DNA from 3 places in the Mumia spirodelae genome. Region 1 is predicted to be linked to each of the others. Evidence: riboswitches for the same ligand, from Rfam matches in the RefSeq annotation. Region 1 holds a riboswitch; each other region holds the start of a gene.
What was found. Region 1 has a riboswitch for cyclic di-AMP ahead of ACQSSQ_RS22255 (C40 family peptidase). Riboswitches for the same ligand answer to the same signal wherever they lie in the genome.
Positions count from the first base shown of each region.

Region 2: it holds a riboswitch for cyclic di-AMP, as region 1 does, so the genes downstream of both, ACQSSQ_RS22855 (transglycosylase family protein) here and ACQSSQ_RS22255 (C40 family peptidase) in region 1, are expected to answer to the same signal.
Region 3: it holds a riboswitch for cyclic di-AMP, as region 1 does, so the genes downstream of both, ACQSSQ_RS07665 (C40 family peptidase) here and ACQSSQ_RS22255 (C40 family peptidase) in region 1, are expected to answer to the same signal.

Region 1 is NZ_JBODSD010000005.1:419,495-426,975, forward strand. Features, by position in the region: gene ACQSSQ_RS22225 (DEAD/DEAH box helicase) at 1-836, opposite strand, end outside; gene ACQSSQ_RS22230 (zinc metalloprotease) at 836-1,855, opposite strand; gene ACQSSQ_RS22235 (DUF3039 domain-containing protein) at 1,848-2,111, opposite strand; gene ACQSSQ_RS22240 (YqgE/AlgH family protein) at 2,152-2,754, opposite strand; gene ACQSSQ_RS22245 (MerR family transcriptional regulator) at 2,868-3,629, shown strand; gene ACQSSQ_RS22250 (DUF3048 domain-containing protein) at 3,752-4,786, opposite strand; gene ACQSSQ_RS22255 (C40 family peptidase) at 4,860-5,417, opposite strand; cyclic di-AMP (ydaO/yuaA leader) riboswitch at 5,424-5,587, opposite strand; gene ACQSSQ_RS22260 (cysteine desulfurase family protein) at 5,932-7,086, opposite strand; gene nadC (carboxylating nicotinate-nucleotide diphosphorylase) at 7,087-7,481, opposite strand, start outside.
Region 2 is NZ_JBODSD010000006.1:98,612-106,092, forward strand. Features, by position in the region: gene uvrB (excinuclease ABC subunit UvrB) at 1-807, shown strand, start outside; gene ACQSSQ_RS22840 (hypothetical protein) at 894-2,000, opposite strand; gene ACQSSQ_RS22845 (TerC family protein) at 2,202-3,215, shown strand; gene ACQSSQ_RS22850 (hypothetical protein) at 3,289-4,083, opposite strand; cyclic di-AMP (ydaO/yuaA leader) riboswitch at 4,475-4,623, shown strand; gene ACQSSQ_RS22855 (transglycosylase family protein) at 4,625-5,086, shown strand; gene ACQSSQ_RS22860 (APC family permease) at 5,123-6,544, opposite strand; gene ACQSSQ_RS22865 (hypothetical protein) at 6,667-6,942, shown strand; gene ACQSSQ_RS22870 (LysR family transcriptional regulator) at 6,963-7,481, opposite strand, start outside.
Region 3 is NZ_JBODSD010000001.1:1,559,605-1,567,085, reverse strand. Features, by position in the region: gene ACQSSQ_RS07690 (ROK family glucokinase) at 1-505, opposite strand, end outside; gene ACQSSQ_RS07685 (hypothetical protein) at 496-846, opposite strand; gene ACQSSQ_RS07680 (SRPBCC family protein) at 933-1,382, opposite strand; gene ACQSSQ_RS07675 (hypothetical protein) at 1,425-1,853, opposite strand; gene ACQSSQ_RS07670 (AMP-dependent synthetase/ligase) at 1,951-3,744, shown strand; gene ACQSSQ_RS07665 (C40 family peptidase) at 4,178-5,203, opposite strand; cyclic di-AMP (ydaO/yuaA leader) riboswitch at 5,216-5,347, opposite strand; gene ACQSSQ_RS07660 (hypothetical protein) at 5,496-5,759, opposite strand; gene ACQSSQ_RS07655 (DEDD exonuclease domain-containing protein) at 5,862-7,481, shown strand, end outside.

The DNA.
Region 1 (7,481 bases):
CGCACCTCGGAGAGGCGCTTGTCGGCGGCGGCGAGGACCGACGGGATCCAGGAGCCCGACGGGTCCAGCGCCGTACGGAGCGCCTGCGCGGTGAGGTCCTTCGTCATCGGCTCGCCCATCCGGGCCGCGACCTCGTCACCGGCGCGGGTGCGCCAGCGCAGGTCGCCGGAGTAGGCCATGAAGAGGACAGGACGGACGACGCTGTCGGCGAGCGCCTCGGCGTAGCCGTACGAGTAGTCCGCGACGCTGCGCCCGATGCCGTCGTCGCCCGGCGCGTAGGTGACGAACGGGATGGGGTTGGTGTCGGACCGGAACGGGGTGCCGGTGAGGGCGAGCCGCCGCGTGGCCGGCTCGAACGCCTCGCGGACCGCGTCGCCCCACGAGAGCGCGTCGCCGGCGTGGTGCACCTCGTCGAGGATCACCAGCGTGCGGAAGCGCTCGGTGCGCAGACGGTACGCGGTGGGGTTGGTCGCGACACCGGCGTAGGTGAGCGCGAAGCCGCGGAAGTCCGACGCCATCGCGCCGCTGCGGCCGCTGAACGACGGGTCGAGCGGGATGCCGGCACGGGCGCCGGCCTCGGCCCACTGGGTCTTGAGGTGGTCGGTCGGCGCCACCACCACGACCCGCTCGACGACGCGGCGCTCGAGCAGCTGCGCCGCGACGGTGAGCGCGAACGTCGTCTTGCCGGCCCCGGGCGTCGCGACCGCGAGGAAGTCACGCGGGTTGCGCTCGGCGTACAGGGAGAGTGCGTCGGCCTGCCACGCACGCAGCTTGGGGGCGGTGCCCCATGCTGCGCGATCGGGATAGGCCGGTGGGAGATGCGCGGCCCCGGTCATCAGCGGCGGTACACCCGCCAGAGCTTGCGCATGCGTTCGATCTGACCGGGCGTGAAGTGGTGCATGCACCGGTCGTAGGAGTAGTCCATGAAGTTGTGGATCGGGTCCTCCCCCGGAGCAGGACAGGTGTCGCGCCCGCGCGGGCACTCGAAGCTCGGGATCCGCTCGCGCGGCGTGTCGGCCACGCGGTCGTTCTTCTTGCTGCAGCCGCCCTGGAACGTGTGGTAGAGCCCGAGCCAGTGGCCGGTCTCGTGCACGGCGGTGTCGCCCTTGTTGTAGCCCCGGAAGCGGCCGCCCGGCATGGAGTCCTTGTGGATCACGACGCCGTCGGTCTTGAGCTTGCTCTTGGGCCGCTGCGGGAACGTCGCGTAGCCGAGCACCTGCAGGTCGCCCCGCTCGGTGGGTGCCGCGATGTAGAGGTTGAGGCTGCGCTTCTTGCCGCGGTGCAGCGCCTTGCGCATCGCGCGGGACTCGCTCGAGCCGAGCGACGCGTAGTACCACGCCTTGTTGACCGTGTAGTCGATGTCCTTGAGCTTGAAGCGGATGCGCGTGCTCCGCGCCTGGCTCCACTGCTTGCCGGCGTAGGCGCGGTTCATCACCTTGACCTGGCGGCGCACCTTGGCACGGCTGACGGCCTTGCTGCCGCTCGACGGCTTGAGGACGTGCGCGTAGACGCCGACGGTGATGACCCGGGGGCCGTCCCCGCGGGCACCGGGCGTGGCGCGAGCCGCGTCGAGCCGCGCGAGGCGGGTCTTGAGGTCGCGCTCGTACGCCACCACCGTCGCCTCGGACGGCTCGGGCGCGCGGACGACGCCGTCGAGCCCCTTGAGCGTCCGGGCCGCCAGCGTCTCGGTCGGCGCGCAGTCGAGCGCGGGAGCAGCCGCGACCCGCGCGGTCGAGACGTCGGCGACCGCCGGCTGCGTCTGCGTCGCAGCGGTCAGGCCCGCGACGAGGGCGGCGCCGACCAGCACCGCCCCCCGGCCCCGCACGCGCGGCAGACGTCGCTGCGGGTCAGTCATCGTCACCGGAGTCGCCCGACTTCAGGGACTCCCAGATCTCCTTGCACTCCGGGCAGACCGGGAACCGCTGCGGGTCCCTGCTGGGCACCCACACCTTCCCGCAGAGCGCGACCACAGGGGTGCCCTCGATCATGGCCTCGGTGAGCTTGTCCTTCGGCACGTAGTGCGAGAAGCGCTCGTGGTCGCCGTCGTCGAGGCGCGGTTGCGTACGGACGTCCGAGGACGTCTGGGCTCCGGGACTGAAGGTGGTCGACACCCCGGCAGTCTATGCCAGAAGCGCTCGTCCCCCCAGCCGGTCAGTTCAGCTGGGGATCGTCGGGATAGGTGGACAGCATCGCCAGATCGCCGCCCTGACGGCGAAGGACCTGCCGCCACAGGGCCTCTGGATTCGGGGAGAGGAGGTCCTCGTCGAAGGAGTCGACGACCACCCACGAGCCCTCGGCGATCTCGCTCTCGAGCTGCCCCGGGCTCCACCCGGCATACCCGGCGAACACCCGCACACCGCGCAGCCCCGCCTCCACGGCGCGCGACGGCAGGTCGAGATCGACCAGGCCCACCCGGTCGTACATCTCGCGCCAGCCGGCCGGCGGGTCGTCGCCGTCGCGGAGCACGCCGACCGCGAGCGCGGAGTCGGTCGAGACGGGTCCGCCGGAGAAGACGGCCGTCGGGCTCGAGACCAGCGTCGACCACTCCGGCAGCACCTCGGCGACCGTCGCGTCGAGCGGCTGGTTGAGGATCACCCCGAGCGCTCCCCCGGCGTCGTGGTCCAGCACGACGACGACGGAGCGGTAGAACGGACCGCCGCCGAGCAGCGGTGTGGCGACCAGGAGGCGGCCCCGGTACGACCTGTGCCTCGGCGAGATCTCGTCGGACGACTCGGCGGGTTCTTGCTCGGTCATCGCCCCTCCTCGCGTCGTGCCCGACCCCCGTCTCAGCGTACGCCGTGGCAGCCGGATCCGTGGCTGCCCAGGCCGTAGGATGACCGAACCTGCACAGCGACACAGAGGACGAGATGGCCGACACCGAACACGAGGAGGAGCTCACCGTCGACGAGCTCGCGTCACGGGTCGGGATGACCGTGCGCAACGTCCGGGCGTACGCCAGCCGGGGACTGCTCGCGCCGCCGCGCCTCGAGGGTCGCACCGGCTACTACACGCAGTCCCACGTCAACCAGCTCCAGCTCGTGCGCAGCCTCCTCGACCGCGGCTACACGCTGCAGGCGGTCGAGAAGGCGCTGCAGGACAAGACGTCCACGACGGCCGACTACGCGCTCGACCTCATCACGGTGCTCGACTCGCCCCTCGCGCGCGAGCCCGAGAGCGAGCTCATGTCGCGCGACCGGCTGACGGCGATGGCCGGCATCGCCCGCGACGCAGATCTGGCCCAGAAGCTCGTCGACCGCGGCCTCGCCCGCATCGTCGACGAGGACACCCTCGAGGTCAGCCGCCCCGACGTCGTCCGCGCCGGCGTCGCCGCCATCTCGCTCGGCCTGGAGCCGGAGACCGTCCTCGAGCTCCTCCCCTCGCTGTCCACGCCGCTGCGGGCCGTCGCCGACGACCTGGTCGGCCGCGTGCGTCACGACATCTGGCAGCCGTTCGTCCACAAGGGCATGCCCGACGACCAGTGGCAGGAGGTCGTCACCTCGATCGCCAACCTGCTGCCCGTCGCGGCGCAGGCCGTGGTCGCGGTGTTCCGCGACGAGCTCGCGCACGCGATCGACGACGCCCTCGGCGAGGAGCTCGCCGCGCTCGGCGACGAGAAGCAGACGCCCTAGACAGAGATCGGCCCCACCCGACGCTGGAGGGAGGGACCGTCAGGTGGGGCCGAAGCTCTGCTGTCGATGCTAGGCGAGCCGCTCTCCGCACCGGAGGGCAGCGACGTGTGACCTTCCTCGCGTCAGCGCGACCGCACGGTGACGCCGCCGGCGCCCTGCGGCACCAGCTCGACGAAGACCTTGCCCGGCTTGAGCGTCACGGGCTTGCCGCCGGCCGCGAGCCGGATCGGTGCCGCCGCGTTCTTCTTGCTCCAGCGCGCGTTGAGGACCTTGCCGCCGCTGAGGACGACGGCCTTGCCGCCCCCGGTGAACACGGTCTCCGGGACCGGGTTGCCGGCCGGGTCGCGGTAGCCCGCGTCGGCCTGGCGCGTGAAGAGGACCAGGACGGTGCTCGGAGTGAAGTCCTTGCCCTTCTGCGCGTGCCCGTTGACCCGCTTGTACGCGCCCGACGCGTACTGCCAGCGTGTCGCCGAGCCGCGCGAGAAGCGGACGTCGAAGGAGGTCGCCTTGGCGGTGCCCGCGGTCGGGGTCGCGCTGAACGGCAGGTACGGCGGCGGCACCGCGGCCTTCGCCGAGCTCTGCTTCTGCGCGTACGCGTCCAGGTTCAGCAGCCGGTCGTACGGCGCGCGCTTGCCCGGGTCGCGCGACAGCGTCAGGTTGCCCGTGTCCTCGCTGTGGAAGTCGACGCCGGCAGCCTTGATCTTGCGGACCGCCACGCCGGCGCCGCCGGAGGCGATCAGCTGACCGCCGGTCGGCTTCACGATCGCGATGTCGGTCGTGCGGGTCGAGCGGACGTGACCGACCTTGGTCGGGGTCTCGGTGTAGAAGAACGCCGCGAGGCGCGTCAGCCCTCCCTCGACCAGCTCCTCGAACACCAGGTCGGCCTGCGACAGGCCGTACTGCGGCGCGCCCGCGTCGGTGTTCTCGATCTTCACGAGGAAGGCCGGGTGCTCGGGCAGGCCCTTGGCCGCGGCCTGCCCCGTGAACGGGTTGGCGCGGACCAGCGTGGCGGCCTTGCGGGCGGCGTCGGCGGTCGTGGGGGACGGCGTCTCGGGGGTCTTCGGCTCCTCGCCGCCCGAGCAGGCGGTCGCGAGGACGAGGGCGGCCGCGACGAGAGTCGCACGGACCGCGGTACGGGGGTGAAGGCTCACGGGCATGCTTCCATGGTGGAGCAGGGCCGGCACCCCTCGAGGCACCGGCCCTGCTGTTTCGTGATGCGTGTCGGTCAGGTCAGGCGCGCAGGCGCAGCGTGCCGGCCGACCAGCCGCGGGTCCAGATCCGCTCGACCTTCACACGGCTGCCGGAGTACGGCGAGTGAAGGATGCGGCCCTTCCCCCAGTAGATGCCCACGTGGTACTTGCGGGATCCACCGAAGAAGACGAGGTCGCCCTTGCGGATGTTCTTCTTCTTGATGTGGCGGACGCGGTGGTACTGCGCGTTCGCCGTGCGGGGCAGCCGCACGCCGGCCTTGCGGAACGAGTACGACGTCAGGCCCGAGCAGTCGAACGAGCCGGGGCCCGACGCGCCGTAGCGGTACGGGTCGCCCTTCTGGCGCGCGGCGACGCGCGTGGCCTTCACGATGCGGCCGGCGCGACGCTTCTTCGCGGCGAGCCGCTTCGCCTTGGCCGTCGAGAGCTTCGCTGCCGCCGTGGTCTTGGCGGCGGTGGTGCTCGTGGTGGTGGAGGTGGTGGCGCTGGCCTGCGGCGCGGTCGTGACGACCATCGCAGCGGCAGCGGACAGAGCGATCGGCAGCGCGAAAAGACGCTGCTTCCGGGGGGACGCGAGCATGTTGGACGTGGTTCCCTTCCACGCCTACGAAGTGAGCTGTCGGATTAGGGCCGAAAGGAATGGCCCCTCCCTCGTGAGGGATTCACCCCGAGCACGCATGACCGCCAAGGTCTTCGTGCAGAGTTGGTTCCTCCGCTCCTGCCCGTCGGTGGTGTCGGTGATGGGGGCGTGTGCAGGCGGGCAGGACTGGGCGTTACCCACACACGATGTTCAGTTGTCCGGCCCTGACCAGGTCGCGTCCCGGTCGGGCCCGTTATGAGGTTGTGATGGCCCGGGTCGGACCGCGAGCCACCATAGGCACAGTCCCGTAACCCCACAAATCGCCCGAACTCACCACGCGGAGACCTTGGTCACCTGTCCAGGTCGCCTCGCCTGGTATCGCAGGGGTTACATGGGTGGAATGTGACCCTCGTCACAGTTTGTCCGAAGTCCATCACGGGCACATCACGATCCTTGCGACGATCGGGCCCCGATCGTGCGGCGTGAGCACGCGCGCCGACCGGTCCGCGGGCCCTCAGCCGGCCAGGGCGCGCACCCGACGGACCGCGTCCACGACGGCGCCGGCGACACCCTCGAAGTCGGCCGGAGACGCCGCCGTGAAGCGCACGGCGGTCCGCGCCACCTCCGGCACGACGCCCAGCGCGAGGAGCACCTCCGACGGCTCGTCCGACCCCGCGGCGCACGCCGACCCGCTCGAGCAGACGATGCCGTGGTCCTGCTCCAGCCCGAGCAGCACAACCTCCCCCGAGGTCCCGGGGAAGCAGAAGGACGCATGACCGGGCAGCCGCTCGGTCGGGTGCCCGGTGAGCACGGCGCCGTCGGCACCGGCGAGAACCTCGCGGACGAACGCGTCCCGCGCGGCGGCGAGCTCCGCGACGGGCCCGCTCGGGCGCGGGCCGTCCGGCGTCGTCGTCACCGCCAGGCGGAGCGCGGTCGCGAGACCGACCGCGGCCGCGACGTTCTCGGTCCCGGACCGGCGGCCGCGTTCCTGGCCACCGCCGTGCACCAGCGGCTCGAGCGCCAGCCCACGCCGTACCCAGAGCGCACCGCTCCCCTTCGGTGCTCCGAGCTTGTGACCGCTCACGGTGAGCGCGTCGACGCCGAGGCGCTGCGGGTCGACGACCACCGAGCCGACGGCCTGCACGGCGTCGGTGTGCACGAGCGCGCCGTGCCGCCGCGCCAGCGCCGCGACCTCGGCGACCGGCTGCACGGTGCCGATCTCGTTGTTGGCCAGCATCACCGACACGAGGGTCGTGCCGGGACCGATCACCCGCTCGGCCTGAGCGAGGTCGACGACGCCGTCCGCGTCCACGTCGAGCAGGTCGACCCTGAACCCGTGCAGCCGCACCAGGTGGTCGCACGCCTCGAGCACAGCGGGGTGCTCGATCCGCGTCGTGACGACGTGCCGGTCCCGCGGCCGGGCCAGCGCCAGCCCCTTGACGGCGAGGTTGTCCGCCTCGGTGCCGCCGGAGGTCCACACGATCTCCGCCGGGCGGGCACCCAGCGCCGCCGCGACGTCGGCACGCGCGCCTTCGAGCGCACGCGCCGCGGCGTCACCCAGCCCGTGGTGGCTCGACGGGTTGCCGAACTCCCCGGTCAGGTACGGCCACATCGCCTCGAGCACCTCCCGCCGCACGGGCGTCGTCGCAGCCGCGTCGAGGTAGCGCACTCAGACCGCCACCGCGACGTCCAGCCCGAGGTCGAGGGCGGTCACGCTGTGGGTGAGCGCACCGACCGCGATGAGGTCGACGCCGGTGAGCGCGACCTCCCGGATCCCCGGGAGCGTGATCCCGCCGCTGGCCTCCACGAGCGCCCGTCCGGCGACCTTCTCGACGCCGGTGCGCAGATCCTCGACCGAGAAGTTGTCCAGCAGCACGGTGTCGACGTCGGCGGCGAGGACGGCGTCGAGCTGGTCCAGCCGGTCGACCTCGACCTCGAGGTGCACGGTGTGCGGCAGCGCCGCACGAGCCGCACGGAGCGCAGCGGTGATGCGCTCGGGGTCGTCACCGAGGAGCGCCAGGTGGTTGTCCTTGGCCATCACGGCGTCCGAGAGCGAGAAGCGGT
Region 2 (7,481 bases), on a different contig from region 1:
GTCAAGCCGACCAAGGGCCAGATCGACGACCTCATCGACCTGATCCGCGGCCGCGTCGAGCGCAACGAGCGCGTCCTCGTCACCACCCTCACCAAGAAGATGGCCGAGGACCTGACCGACTACCTGCTCGAGGCCGGCATCCGGACGCGCTACCTGCACAGCGAGGTCGACACGCTGCGGCGCGTCGAGCTGCTCAGCGAGCTGCGGATGGGGGAGTACGACGTCCTCGTCGGCATCAACCTGCTGCGTGAGGGTCTCGACCTGCCTGAGGTGAGCCTGGTCGCGATCCTCGACGCCGACAAGGAGGGCTTCCTGCGCTCGGGTCGCTCGCTGATCCAGACGATCGGTCGCGCGGCGCGCAACGTGTCGGGCCAGGTCGTGATGTACGCCGACTCGGTGACGCCGTCGATGGAGCAGGCGATCGACGAGACCAACCGGCGCCGCGCGATCCAGATCGCGTACAACACTGAGCACGGCATCAACCCGACCCCGCTGCGCAAGAAGATCGCCGACATCACCGACATGCTGGCCCGCGAGGACGCCGACATCGAGCAGCTCGTCGGCTCCGGCCGGGCGCAGTCGCGCGGCAAGTCCCCGGTGCCGCTGGTGGGCGCGTCCGGCGACGGGACCCACGTGGATCCGTCGTCGATGGCGGCCTCGGAGCTCGCCGAGCTGATCCAGGGCCTCAACACGCAGATGCACGCGGCGGCCGAGGAGCTGCAGTTCGAGGTGGCGGCGCGGCTGCGCGACGAGATCGGCGAGCTCAAGAAGGAGCTCCGCCAGATGCAGGCCGCCGGCGCCGGCTGAGCCCCAGCCGGCCCCGCCAGGTGGTCGAGTAGGCCTCACCCGGTGGTCGAGCAGCCCTCACCAGGTGGTCGAGTAGCTCCGAGCCGCTACGCGAGGGGCGTATCGAGACCGTCGCCCGCCACCTCGGCAGGCCCCTCCCACGCGTCCGCGTCGACGGCGTACACCCACCGCATCCCCGGCCACTCCGTCACGGACCAGAGCCGGCGCTGCTGCGGCCACGCGGCGATGTCCTCGCAGCCGGTCGGGAGGACCTTCTTGTGCCGTCGAAACGCCCCCGGCCTCCCGACGAGCAGATCGCCGTTGTTGCCGCGGCCCTGGCTCGTCGTCAGGTACCAGGTGCCGTCGAGCGCCGTCGCGCCCTGCATCCGAGGGGACACGTCGGCGTGCAGCTCGGCGGGCGTGACGCGCCCGGTGTGCTCGTCGCGCACCGGCAGGTGGGTCCGCGGATCGAGAGGGAACCGCCAGAGCCGCTGCGTCTTGCCCACCCCGCCGTACTCCCCGACGACGAGGGAGGCGGGGTCCCCGTCGGCGGGGCTGCCGTGCTCGACCGACAGGAACGAGTAGCGAAGTCGGCTGCCGTCGTCGCGGCTCCAGGCGCGCAGCCGGGCGAAGACGGGGAGCACGAGGTCGTACCCGAGCCGCTCCGACGGCCCCCGCCGCGCGTCCGGGTCCAGACGGAGCAGGTCGTCGATGCGGACCAGGTAGATGCCCGCGCGGGTCGCGGCGACGTACAGGTACGGCCCGTACCAGGCGATGCCGCCCGCGTGGATCGGGAGCGGGTGCGCCCGGACCCCCCACGGCATCCTGCGCGGCCGGACCAGGAGCACGTGGCGGTAGCGCAGCGTCGCGAGGTCGACGAACGTGAGGCGGGAGCCGTTGCGCCGAGCGTCGTGGTGGGCGTACCAGCTGACGACGACGACGTCCCGACCACCGGTGCCCCCGGGGGTCGTGCCCGCGTCGGCGTCCGCGGAGGTGGTGATGCCCTGGGGATACCAGAGCTCGGTGTCCACGTCGTCGGGCTCCCAGGCGAACCCGTACGCCGCGGCGCGCCCGGGCACGTCGACCTCACGCGCCTGCTGGTCGGCGGCGTCCAGCATCGCAGGCACGCTGGTCCGGGTCCCGTGGCGCAGGAGGGCCCGGTGCGCACCGGGACTCGTCAGCGCTCCGACCAGCCCCACGTGTCTCACCGCCACGTCGCGAGCATCTCGCGAGTCGGGCTCTCGTGCACCCTCTGGCACAATGGCGCAGGGAGGGGAGTATTCCTTTCGTCGACCCGTCGTCATCACGGCCGTTCTTCTGGCCCGGCGGGTCGAGTCGTGTCAGGTGCCCAGCGCGCCGGCGCGGCGGAAGAGACCTCCGGCCAGACACGTATCCGACCGGAGGAACCTAACCGCATGAACGTCACCCCCCTCGAGTGGTGGATCACGATCGGCGTCACCGTCGCCGTGCTCCTCTTCGACGTCGTCGTGATCGCTCGCCGACCCCACGAGCCGTCGATGAAGGAAGCCGGGCTCGCGCTCTCGGTGTACGTCGGCCTCGCCGTCGCGTTCGGCATCTGGGTGTCGAGCTTCCACGGCGGCCAGTACGGCCTGGAGTTCTTCACCGGATGGCTCACCGAGTACAGCCTCTCGGTGGACAACCTGTTCATCTTCATCATCATCATGGCGAGCTTCAAGGTGCCGAGGGTCTATCAGCAAGAGGCGCTGATGATCGGCATCATCCTGGCGCTGATCTTCCGTGCGATCTTCATCGGGCTCGGCGCCGCTGCGATCAACAACTTCAGCTGGGTCTTCTACATCTTCGGCCTGTTCCTCGTCTACACGGCGTACGGCCTGGTCAAGAGCTACCGCAACCACGACGACGAGGAGGCCGGCGACAACGCCGTGGTCCGCTTCGCCGAGCGCCACTTCAGCGTCACCGACGAGTTCCACGGCATGAAGATGGCGATCCGGATCGACGGCAAGCGGTTCCTGACGCCGATGTTCCTCGTGATCCTGGCGCTGGGCACGACCGACCTGCTGTTCGCGCTGGACTCGATCCCCGCGATCTACGGCATCACGAAGGAGCCGTACCTGGTCCTGACCGCGAACATCTTCGCCCTCATGGGTCTGCGCCAGCTCTACTTCCTGCTCGGCGGCCTGCTGCAGCGCCTGGTCTACCTGTCGCTCGGTCTGTCGGTGATCCTCGCGTTCATCGGCGTCAAGCTGGTCCTGCACGCCCTGCACACCAACGAGCTGCCGTTCATCAACAACGGTGAGCACCTCGACGTGCCGGAGATCCCGACGCTGGCCAGCCTCGGCGTCATCATCGTCGTCCTCGCGGTCACGGCGGTGGCGAGCCTGTGGAAGACGCGCAACCAGCCGCCGCCGCAGCGCCCGGACGAGCGTGAGGACATCCCGCAGACCTGACGCGGCGGCGTACCGCTCTCACGGCCCGGCGGTGAGCTGGGTCCCACCCGTGAACTCCGCGGTGGGACCAGGCTCACCGCCGTCGTGCATGTGCCCCCTCCACAGGCGCGATGAGGTCGCGCCATCGCCGACCGAACACCGGCGCTGGCCCGTCGTAGCCGCGAGCCACGAGCTTCTGGTGGACGAGCATCACGAGCGCTCGTGGGCTCGCGAACCGAGCGTTGGTGATCTGGACGTAGGCCACGTGATGGTCCCGAAAGCGCTCGTACCGGCCGATGTCGACGTTGAACTGGTGGTCGTCCTCGGAATGTTGTCGCCCTTCGTACTCGATGACGAGCAGCCAGCGACGGTAGAGGAGGTCGACGCAGCCGAGCATCTTCCCGCCGACCTCGAGGTCGACGTTGACCTCCGGAACGGGAAGTCCGGCTGCCACGAGATAGGCGCGGACCTTCGACTCGCGGGGCGAACGCGATCGCGGGTTCAGATGAGGGACGATCTCGAGTGCCCGTGTCGCACCCGGACGCCAGTCGTCTCGCTCGGCGAGGTCGACGATCTCGGTGACCGTAGCGTGATCGTGGCGGACGAGCCAGTCGCCGGCAGCGATGAGGTCGATCGACCGCTCCTCGGCGCAGCATCCGACGAACGCCGCCGCCGGCGTGACCCCGACCGCGTCCAAGGGAGGCACGATCTTGGTCCGGTGGACCAGGATTCCCTCGAGCGACGCGTGGTGATCGTCAGGGACCACGAAGCAGATCGGTCGCAAGGGTAGGTCGTCGTACCCCAGCATCCGGAGCCTCGAGGAGTCGGTGACCTTCGCGTACGCCGGTGCAGCGAGAGCGGCGGCGCGGATGTGGTCAAGGTCCGACATCGGGTGGTCGACGTGGACCCACACGCGGGGGTGAATTCGGGTGAACCGCCGGCCGAGCAGCGCCTTCGGCGGGAGGCCCACGCTCTTGGCCCGCTCGCGGGTGACCCGGCCGCGCCTGTGGACGATCGACGGTCGCCCCGCGTTCCGCACTCGGGAGCGGTGAGCTGGGTCCCACCCGTGCACCCCGCGGTGGGACCAGGCTCACCGCCGGGGCTTTTCGGCGGGGGCGCATCCCCGTCGTTGCAGGGGAGAGGCGTCCCGAAACGTCCGATCCCGGCCGCGGTGTCCTTGATGTCTTGATTCTCTGGGTTAGTCTGTCGGAGGTCTTGCTCGACGCCGAGTCCCGCCCACGAGCAAGGCCTACCCCGGAAGGTCGGTCACGGGGGCCGGCGAACCACGAGCACCACGGGCGGGAGTGGGGAACCCAATTCTGGAGCCTCGGCTCCTTGGGGTGAAGCCGCACACGGACACCGTCCGTGACGGCCGGGCACCTTCGGCCCGAACCCGACAGCTAACCCCACAGGCGTTGTGAAGGAACAACATGAACAACGCCCTGAGCGTCGCCAAGCGCGGCGCCGCCACCACGCTCGCTCTCGTCGGCCTGGTGGCGGGTCTGCTGGTCTTCACCAGCACCCCCGCCAACGCAGCCAAGGACAAGACCTGGGAACGCCTCGCTCGGTGCGAGGCCGGGGGTCGGTGGCACATCAACACCGGTAACGGCTACCACGGTGGTCTGCAGTTCAATCCCGGCACGTGGCGCGCGTACGGCGGCAAGAAGTATGCGTCGACCGCCTACAAGGCCAAGCGCCGCGAGCAGATCGCGGTCGCGGAGAAGGTCCTCAAGAGTCAGGGCTGGGGCGCGTGGCCCGGCTGCACCCGCAAGCTCGGGCTGACGACCAAGCACAAGCGCGAGAAGTGGCAGGGCTTCGCGAAGAGCGATCGCTACGCCAAGAAGGGCGCCATCGGGCACTTCCCGCGTTGGTGGCGCAAGCGGTTCTGGTGATCCCTCGCTGAGGGCACCGTGACGGACCCCGTCGGCTCACTCGAGCTCGGCGGGGTCCTTCACGTAGGTGCGCTCGGCGTAGAAGGCGCGGTTGATGAACCACGTGATCACCCACAGGACGACGCCGACGCCGATCATGATCCCCGCGACGACGTACTGCTCCCCGTCCCGGCCCGACAGCGGCGTCACGAGGTAGAGGCACGTGACGGCGCCGATCACCGGCAGGATCGTGGGGGCGACGAAGTGCCGGCTGTCGACGTGGTCGCGACGCAGGACCAGGACGGCGACGTTGACGACCGTGAAGACCGCGAGCAGCAGCAGCGCCGTCGTGCCGCCCAGCGTGGCGACGGCGTCCTCGCTGGCGTTGAAGACGTAGGTGATGAGCCCGAGGGCCAGCAGCGTCGTGAAGAGGATCGCGACCCATGGCGTCTGCCGCTTGCGTCCGACGTGGGCCAGCGGTGGCGGAAGGACGTGCTGCCTGGCCATCCCGTACAGCAGCCGGCTGGCCATCAGCATGTTGATCAGCGCGGTGTTGGCGACCGCGAACATCGTGATGAACGGATAGATCTCGTCGATCGGGAGGTTGGGCGCCCCGGTCTCCACGACGGTGAGGAGCGGCGTCTCGGTCGCGGCGAGCTTGCCGATGGGGACCAGCGCGACCGCGGTGATCGAGACGAGGACGTAGATCAGGCCGGTGATCGACAGGCCGGTCAGCATGATCCGCGGGAACGTCGAGACCGGGTCCTTCGTCTCCTCGGCCATGTTGACGGAGTCCTCGAAGCCGACCATCGCGAAGAACGCCAGCGAGGTCGCCGTCGTCACCGCCAGGAAGACGTTCTTGTCCTCCGGGGTGTCGAAGGCCACCACCCGGGAGAAGTCGGCGTCGCCCTGCACGATCGCCCACACCCCGACGAGGAGGACGAGCAGGAGACCGGTCAGCTCGACGAGGGTGAGGACGACGTTCGTCATGATCCCGTGCGCCACACCGCGCAGGTTCACCAGCGCGAGGACGATCATGAAGAGCAGGGCCACCACGAGGATCCCGGAGTTGCCGAGGTCCAGCCCGAAGCCCTGGTCCAGGCTGCGCGCGAAGACGCGCGAGGCGGTCGAGGCCGACGTGATGCCCGAGGACAGGACGGCGAACGCGACCAGGAACGTCAGGAAGTGGATCCCGAAGGCCTTGTGCGTGTAGAGGGCGGCGCCGGCGGCCTGCGGATACTTCGTGACGAGCTCGAGGTAGGAGAACGCGGTCAGCGTCGCGATGACGAAGGCGATGATGAACGGCAGCCATGCTGCACCGCCGACCTCGGCGGCGACCTGGCCCGTGAGGGCGTAGACGCCGGTGCCGAGGATGTCTCCGACGATGAAGAGCAGGAGCAGCTTCGGTGTCAGGAAGCGCCTCAGCTCCGGTGGGCGGTCCTGCTCCGATGTCGTGGAACCAGGCCTTGCGTCGCTCATGGCACCCCTCCTCGTACGCCGGTCGCGCACCCCTCACTGTCGTGCCGGGCCGCGCTGGCCGCAATCCGGCAGAGGGTGGAGGTTGATCGAACACGTGTTCGAAGCAGGCGTATCCTTTCCGCGTGGGAACCAACAGGCGGTACGGCCAGGAGGAGCGTTCCGTCGCCCCGCCTCGCGAGGGCCGCGGAGTCCGTCACGTCTGGGTCTCGCTCAGCCGGTACGAGTCGGACGCCTATCCCGGTCTGGTGATCGAGTGGCGCCGCGAGTCGCAGGGCTGGGTCGCGCGGGTCGCGTTCGTCCCCGGCAAGGAGGGGGAGGGGACGCTGGTCGAGCAGTGGGTCCCCGCCAAGCGCCTCCGTCCCGCCAGTCCGGACGCCCCCGCCGGTTCTGCCGGCTGACCGGCCAGGAGGCTGCAGGCTCACCCCAGCTCCACCCGCCCCGCCGCCGCGAGCAGGGCGTCCAGGACCGCGGTGACGGCCGGGCCGGGCTCGCGCCGGTTCTGCCGGTGCCGTGCGATGACCCGGCGGGAGCCGAGGCCGGGCAGCGGGACCACCTCCACCCCTGCAGGCAGCTCCTGCTGCAGCGCGAGGGCGGCGACCATGGCCACGCCCTCGCCGGCGGCCACCAGGGCGTACGCGGCCTCGAAGCTCGTGAACTGGTGGACGACGCGCAGGCGCCCTCCGAGCGTGCCGGCGAGACGCTCGAGCGCGCGGGCGGCGGCGGTCTGCCGCTCGGCGGCGAGCCAGGGCGCGTCCGTCAGGTCGGCGACCTGGGTGGGCGTCGGGAACGTCGACGGGATGACGACCCGCCACGGCTCGTCGAGCAGGATCACGTCGTGCATGCCGCGCGGGGCGCTGGTGACGGCGTCCTCGTCCTGCTCGACGAGGACGAGGTCGAGCTCGCCGGCGCGGAGGAGGCGGACAGCCTCGTCCGGCTC
Region 3 (7,481 bases), on a different contig from region 1:
CGCAGCGGATCCCCGCGGGGACCATGCGCAGGTGCCCGATCTCCCCGGCGACGCCGAACGCCCCGCGGTCGAGCCGCCCACCCTGGATGATGCCGCCGCCGATGCCGGTGCCGACGGTCACGAGGAGCATGTCGTCGACGTCCGCGCCGGCGCCGAACCGGAACTCGCCCCACGCGGCCGCGTTGGCGTCGTTCTCGATCACGACAGGAAGGTCGACGAGGTCCTCGAGGCGGTCCGCGAGCGGCTCGTCGACCCACTTGATGTTGGGCGCGAAGAGGACGGTGCGTCGCGCGGCATCGACGAATCCCGCTGCGCCGACGCCGACGGCCTCGACGTCGTGGTCGCGCTTGAGCGCGTTGACCGAGCGGGCGACGGCGTCACCGATGAGGGTCGGATCGGTCGCCGGCGTCTTGAGCCGGTCCTGGACGACGATGGTGCCGTCCTCGTCGACGACAGCGACGGCGATCTTGGTCCCGCCGATGTCGACCCCGACCGTCACTCCCATGACTCGTCCTCCACGTCGATGTCCTGTCCTGCGTCGGCCGTCTGTCCGGGCTCGCCCTGCGGACGAGACTGCGCCCACGCGTCCACCACACCACGCGCGGCGAGCGTGAGCGAGGTCAGCGCCGACGCCAGGTGCTCGGCGACCTCGGGTCGCGCGTGCCGCACCACGGCGATCATCTGGCACAAGGGACAGTAGTCGCACGCCTCGGGCCGGTGCGCGTCAGCCGTCCCGTCGTCGGCGCCGTGAGCGCCCTCGGATGCCTGCTGCGCGAGCACGCGCGCCAGCTTGAGGGCCTCTTGCGCGAGGGTGCCGACGTGGTCACCGCCGGTCTGTGCGGTCATGCCTCTCCTCGAGCGGGGACGGTGGGTGCGCTGCGAGCGCAGTCGTCAGATCCTATCGAGACGCGCGTCACCCCCGGGTCTCCCGGTCACGCCTCGGCGGACTCCACGCGCTTCTTCAGGCCCTTCAGCGCCGTCTCGATGATGACCTTCTCCGCCTTGCGGCGCAGCATGCCCAGCAGCGGGATGGAGACCTCGACCGCGAGGCGGTAGGTCACGCGCGTCCTGCCGTCGCCGAGCGGCTCGAGGACGTACGCGCCGTCCATGCCCTTGACCATCGCGCCCGGCTCGGTGATCCGCCAGTCGACCTCGCGGTCGCCGTCCCACGTGTATCCGAGCGTGTAGGTGTCGCGGATCGGCGTCGCGTCGAGGACGAACTGCACCTCCGTCGCCCGGGCGCGGAACTCGTCGAGGTCGACGACCCGCGCCTCCTTCACCCCCGTCGCCCACGACGGGTACGACGCGAAGTCGGCGATGACCGCCATGATCACGCCCGGCTCGGCGTCGACCACGATGTCGCTGGTCGTCTGGTTGGTCATCCAGACCCTCCTGGTCGGTCGGTGCTGCGCCCGTTGCCGACCTTATCGCGCGCCGCGCTCGTCCTCGTCCGGGGCGCTCCCCTGTGTCGCCGCCGGCTCGGGCGGCTCCCCCACCGCGCGACCGACGTCGAGCGTGTCGCGGACCTGCGTGACCCAGCGCTTCAGCCGCTCGCGGTAGTCGCGGTCGATGCGCCGTGCGGCACGCCGCGACGGGGCCGCCGGCACCGGGTCGGCCTGCAGGAAGACGTGGACGATCGTCCCCTCGGCGGTCGCCTCGAGCCACACCTCCGCGGTCCCCTCCAGCGCGCCGCTCACGCTCCACCGCTTGCCGCGGTCGCCGCGGTCCTCGAAGCACCGGAGCTCCAGGCCGGGCAGCACGGCGGCCCACGCGGACTCCGCGCACAGCACCTCGCGCAGCGGACGCGGCGGCACGGCGGCGTACGTCTGGTCGATCACATCGACGGCCGGCATCGAGGTCTCCTTTAGGGGTGTTCGGACCGATGAATGTAACCTGCCCGAGGGGGAGTACGTCGTGTCGACGTACCCAGATCGCTCGATCGGAGGCAGTGTGCGCACCTACGCGACCCCACCCACGTACCAGGTCCCGGACACCGGGAGCATCACCGACGACGTCCTGGTGCGGGTGGGCAAGGACCCGGACCGGGTGTCCTTCCAGCGCAAGGTCGGCGGCGTCTGGGTCGACGTGACGATGGGCCAGTTCCGCGACGAGGTCGTGGCGCTGGGCAAGGGGTTCGTCGCGGCCGGCGTCGCGCCGGGTGACCGCGTCGCGATCCTCGCCCGCACCCGCTACGAGTGGACGCAGGTCGACTACGCGCTGTGGTGGATCGGCGCCGTCCCCGTCCCGATCTACGAGTCCTCGTCGGTCGAGCAGATCTCGTGGATCCTGTCCGACTCCGGCGCCGTGGGCTGCGTCGTGGAGAGCGACGAGCACGCCCAGCGGGTCGCCGCGTCGCGCTCGGAGCTGACCGCGCTCAAGGACGTCTGGTGCATCGACGACGGCTTCGACACGCTCGTGGCCGCGGGCCAGGTGGTCAGCGACGAGGACGTCGCCGCCCGCCGCGACGCGGTCGCGCCGGAGGACCTCGCGACGATCATCTACACCTCCGGCACCACCGGTCGTCCCAAGGGCGCGGAGCTGACCCACGCCAACTTCATGTTCGAGCTCGGCGACGCGATCGACATCCTCCCCGAGATCTTCGACCGCGACGACGCCGTCACGCTGCTCTTCCTCCCGCTCGCGCACGTGTTCGCCCGGATCATCGAGATCGGGGCCATCCGTGCGGGCGTCAAGCTCTCGCACACGCCGGACGTCAAGAACCTCCTGCCGGAGCTCGCGGAGATCAAGCCGACGTTCATCCTGGCCGTCCCGCGCGTGTTCGAGAAGGTCTACAACGGCGCCAGCCAGAACGCGCACGCGTCGGGCAAGGGCAAGATCTTCGACGTCGCGACCTCGACCGCCATCGCGTACAGCCGCGCCCGCGAGGCCGGCAAGCGCATCGGTCCCCTCCTCAAGGCCAAGCACGCGCTGTTCGACCGGCTCGTCTACACCAAGCTCCGCGACGCCATGGGCGGACGCGTCGAGCACGCGATCTCCGGCGGCGCCCCGCTCGGCGAGCGGCTCGCGCACTTCTTCTCCGGCATCGGCGTCCCGGTGATCGAGGGGTACGGCCTCACCGAGACCACCGCCGCGCTCGCCGCCAACATGGCCAGCGACTCCAAGATCGGCACCGTCGGGCGGCCGTTCCCGGGCACCGAGGTCCGCGTGGCCGAGGACGGCGAGCTCCTGTTCCGCGGCGGCCAGGTCTTCCGCGGCTACTGGAACGCCCCGGAGGCTACCGCGGCCGCGATCGACGAGGACGGCTGGTTCCACACCGGCGACGTCGGCGAGATCGACTCCGAGGGCTTCATCTCGATCACCGGTCGCAAGAAGGAGATCATCGTCACCGCCGGCGGCAAGAACGTGGTGCCTGCGGTTCTCGAGGACCGCATCCGCGCCCACGTGCTCGTGAGCCAGGCCGTCGTCGTGGGCGAGGGCAAGCCGTTCGTCGCCGCGCTGATCACCCTCGACGAGGAGTCGATCGGCCCGTGGCTCGAGCAGCACGGCAAGCCGGCCGACACGCCCGTCGCGCAGCTCGCCGACGACCCCGACGTGATCGCCGCCGTGCAGTCCGCGGTCGACGAGGCCAACACGCACGTGTCCAAGGCGGAGTCGATCCGCAAGTTCCGGATCCTGCCCAAGGACTGGACCGAGGAGGGCGGGCAGATCACGCCGACCCTCAAGCTCAAGCGCAACGTCGTGATGCGCGAGCACCGCGACGACGTCGAGGCGCTGTACGAGTAGGCCGTACGCCCCTCGCTCCGCGGCACCAGCCGGTCCTGGCTCCGCGGCAGCAGCCCGCGCCGTACCCCTCCCGCTCCTCCACGTTTGCCACGCCCGCACCGCAAGTGCCCCTCGTGCACCGCGAATCTGCGGTGCACGACGGGGCGTTCCGGTGCGGGCGTGGCAAACGCCACCCGCGGGCGTGCCCACCGGGACGGAGCGGCGTACGACGCGCGCCCACCGGCACGGCGCACCCGCCCCGCTCGGGTACCCCACCGGAACCCAACCGCCCCCACCGCACACGCTCGGGTCAGTGACGCTTCGCTCGGGTACCCCAACGGCGGCGAAGCCGCGAAGAACGGCGCTGGACGTGGAAGAGCCCCGGCCCACCGTGAGGCGGGCCGGGGCTCCTGACGTCTTGCGGGCGCGTCAACCGACGCTGTCCTGACGCGCGTCAACCGACGCGACGAACTCCCGAGATCGGCATCAGGTCCACCGACACGATCTCGACGCTGCGACCCGGACGCGGGGCGTGCACGAGCTTGCCGTTGCCGATGTAGATGCCCACGTGGCTCACCGGGCTGTAGTAGAAGACCAGGTCGCCGGGGCTCATCGAGGAGCGCGACACCGAGCTTCCCATCCCCGACTGCGCCGACGAGGAGTGCGGCAGCGACACGCCGGCCGCGCCGAACGCCGCCATCGTCAGGCCCGAGCAGTCCCAGCTGCTCGGCCCGGCCGCGCCGTACGAGTAAGGCTCGCCGAGCTGCGCGAGCGCGAAGTCGATCGCCTTCTTGGCCCGACCCGACGCGTTGACCTTCGGAGCGCTCGTCGACGGACGGTCGTCACCGCGGGTGGTGCCGCCGTGGTCGTTGTCGTAGACCTCTTCGCGCTCGGCGGGCGTCAGGCTGGCGACCAGCGCCTCGGCCTTGTCGACCCGGTCGTCGAGCTTCGCCTTCTGCTTCTTCATCTCCTTCTCGGCGTCGGAGATGACCTCGAGCTTGGCGGAGAGCTGCTCGCGGCGGACCTTGAGCTCGCCCGCCTCGCGCTCGAACGCGGCGAGGCGGTCGGCCTGGGTGCTGTTGTACGACTGCAGGGCGGTCAGGCCCTCCAGGAACTCGTCGACGTCGTCGCTGGCGAGGAGCTGCGTGGTCGGGCCCATCGGGGAGCTCGACAGCCGCTCGGTCACGGTCTTGGCGAGGGCGTTGCGCACCTCGTCGACCTCGGCCTGCTGCGCCTTGACGTCGGCGCGGAGCTTCTTGATCTGCTTGGTGGCGCCGTCGACCTCGGTCTTGAGCTCGAGATAGCGCTCGTTGGCCTGCTCGGCCTCGTGACTGAGCTTGGCTACCTCGCGCTGCGCCTCGGACAGGCTCGGAGTCTCGGGATCCGCTGCGCTCGGGGACGCGGTGAGCGTGGCAGCGAGGACCAACCCGGACCCGGCGGCGACGGCTGCCCTCATCGACAGCTTTCGGCCGTTCCGCACGTCGGACGGTCTCCTTCGTGTTCTCGACGCCTGCCGGGTGAGCTGACGGGTTCGGGCCAAGAACATGCCCTACCGTCCTCGCGGACGGATTCACCCCAGGAACATGGGTCCCCGGCTCCGGCGTCGATCCGGGGGATCTCGACCGAACTAGGCGGCGCGCCTGCGCTCTCCGGGGTAGAGAACTCCTCAGGCACGCGAGCCTCACCCTATGCGGCAACCGGGTGAGGAATCAACGACACCCTGGGGGAAACTCAGAACTCCCCTGCCATCGCGGACCCGAGGGTGAGAAGACTCACGCGTCCTCGACCGTCTCGCCGTCGACCTGCGTCACGAGCCGGAGCGGAGGGACGAGGCCGGCGGCGCTCAACGCCTCCAGCGCGGCGCCCTCGTCGGCGTCGAGGCTCACGCCCTCGTCGGGCGCGCCGAGGAGCGCGGTCACCACGCAGTCGCCGCAGGCGTGGGGTCGGACCAGGCAGCGGCCGCAGTCGATGGTCAGGAGCTCGCCGTGGCCCGTCGCCGGTCCCGGCTGCTGGTGGAGCACGCGAGATTCGTCCATGTCCGGGACGCTACGCAGCCGCTCTGACAGAAACCGCCGACCCGACACGCCGGTGCTCCGCGCGCCGCGGACCTGTCAGCGTGCGCGCCTAACGTCAGCAGCATGACCCTCGCCTCCGACGCCGCTCCCCCGTCTCCCGTCCCCATCCGCGGCGTCCAGGGCACCCTCGACGAGCTCGGACGGGACCTGTCCGGCATCACGTTCTGCGTCGTGGACCTCGAGACCACCGGGGGTTCGGCGGCGGCCGGCTCGATGATCACCGAGATCGGCGCGGTCAAGGTCCGGGGCGGCGAGATCCTCGGCGAGTTCCAGACCCTCGTCGACCCCGAGGGCCCGATCCCCACCTTCATCACGGTGCTCACCGGCATCACCGACGCCATGGTCGTCGCCGCGCCGAGGATCGGCGAGGCACTGCCGTCGTTCCTCGAGTTCGCCCGCGGCACCGTCCTGGTCGCGCACAACGCCCCGTTCGACGTCGGCTTCCTCAAGCACTTCACCCAGCACCTCGGGCTGACGTGGCCCGGGTTCGAGAGCCTCGACACCGCCCGCATCGCCCGGCGCGTCCTGCTGCGCGACGAGGTGCCCAACTGCAAGCTCGGCACCCTCGCCCGGCACTTCCACTCCGGCACCACCCCCAACCACCGTGCGCTCGCCGACGCCCGTGCCACCGTGGACGTCCTCCACGCGCTGCTCGAGCGCCTCGGCACGATGGGCGTGTCGACCATGGAGGAGCTGGCCACCTTCAGTGCGCGGGTGAGCGCCGCGCAGCGCAAGAAGAGCCGCCTGGCCGACCACCTCCCCCACGTCCCCGGCGTCTACCTCTTCCGCGACCGCCACGACAACGTCCTGTACGTCGGGACCTCCAAGGATCTCCGCGCGCGCGTCCGCTCCTACTTCACCTCGAGCGAGACCCGCACCCGGATGGGCGAGATGGTGGCGCTGGCCACGCGCGTCGAGGGCATCACGTGCGCGACGGCGCTCGAGGCGCAGGTCCGCGAGCTGCGGCTCATCGCGCACCACAAGCCGCCCTACAACCGCCGCTCGCGCCATCCCGAGCGCGCCACCTGGATCAAGCTCACTCGAGAGCCGTGGCCGCGGCTCTCGTTCGTCCGCAAGACCGACGACGACGCCGACTACCTCGGGCCGTTCACCCGCCGGGCGTCGGCCGAGCGCGTGGCCTCCGCGCTGTACGAGGCGTTCCGCATCCGCCAGTGCTCCGGTCGGCTCCCCCGCCGCCCGTCCCGCAGCGCGTGCGCGCTGGCGGAGATGGGCAGCTGTCTCGCGCCCTGCGACGGCACGGCCACCCCCGAGGCGTACGCGCTGGAGGTGGAGCGGGTCCGCACGGCCCTCACCCTCGACCCCGCCGAGGTCGTCGACGCGTCGACCGACCGGATGCGCACGCTGTCCGGGCAGGGCCGGTTCGAGGACGCCGCCCGCGAGCGCGACCGGCTCGTCACGCTCGTGCGGGCCACCCACCGCAGCCAGCGCCTCGCCGCGCTCCTCTCCTGCACCGAGGTCGTGGCCGCGCGTCCGCTCGACGAGCGCTGGCGCGAGTGGGAGGTGCACGTCGTACGCCGGGGGCGGCTGGTCGCCTCGGGCGTGATGCCGGCCTCGACGCCGTCGGCGCCGTGGGTCGTGGCCCTGCGCTCCACGGCCGAGACCGTCGTTCCCGACGACACCCCCGCCGCCACCGCTGCCGAGTCCGAGCTGGTCCTGCGCTGG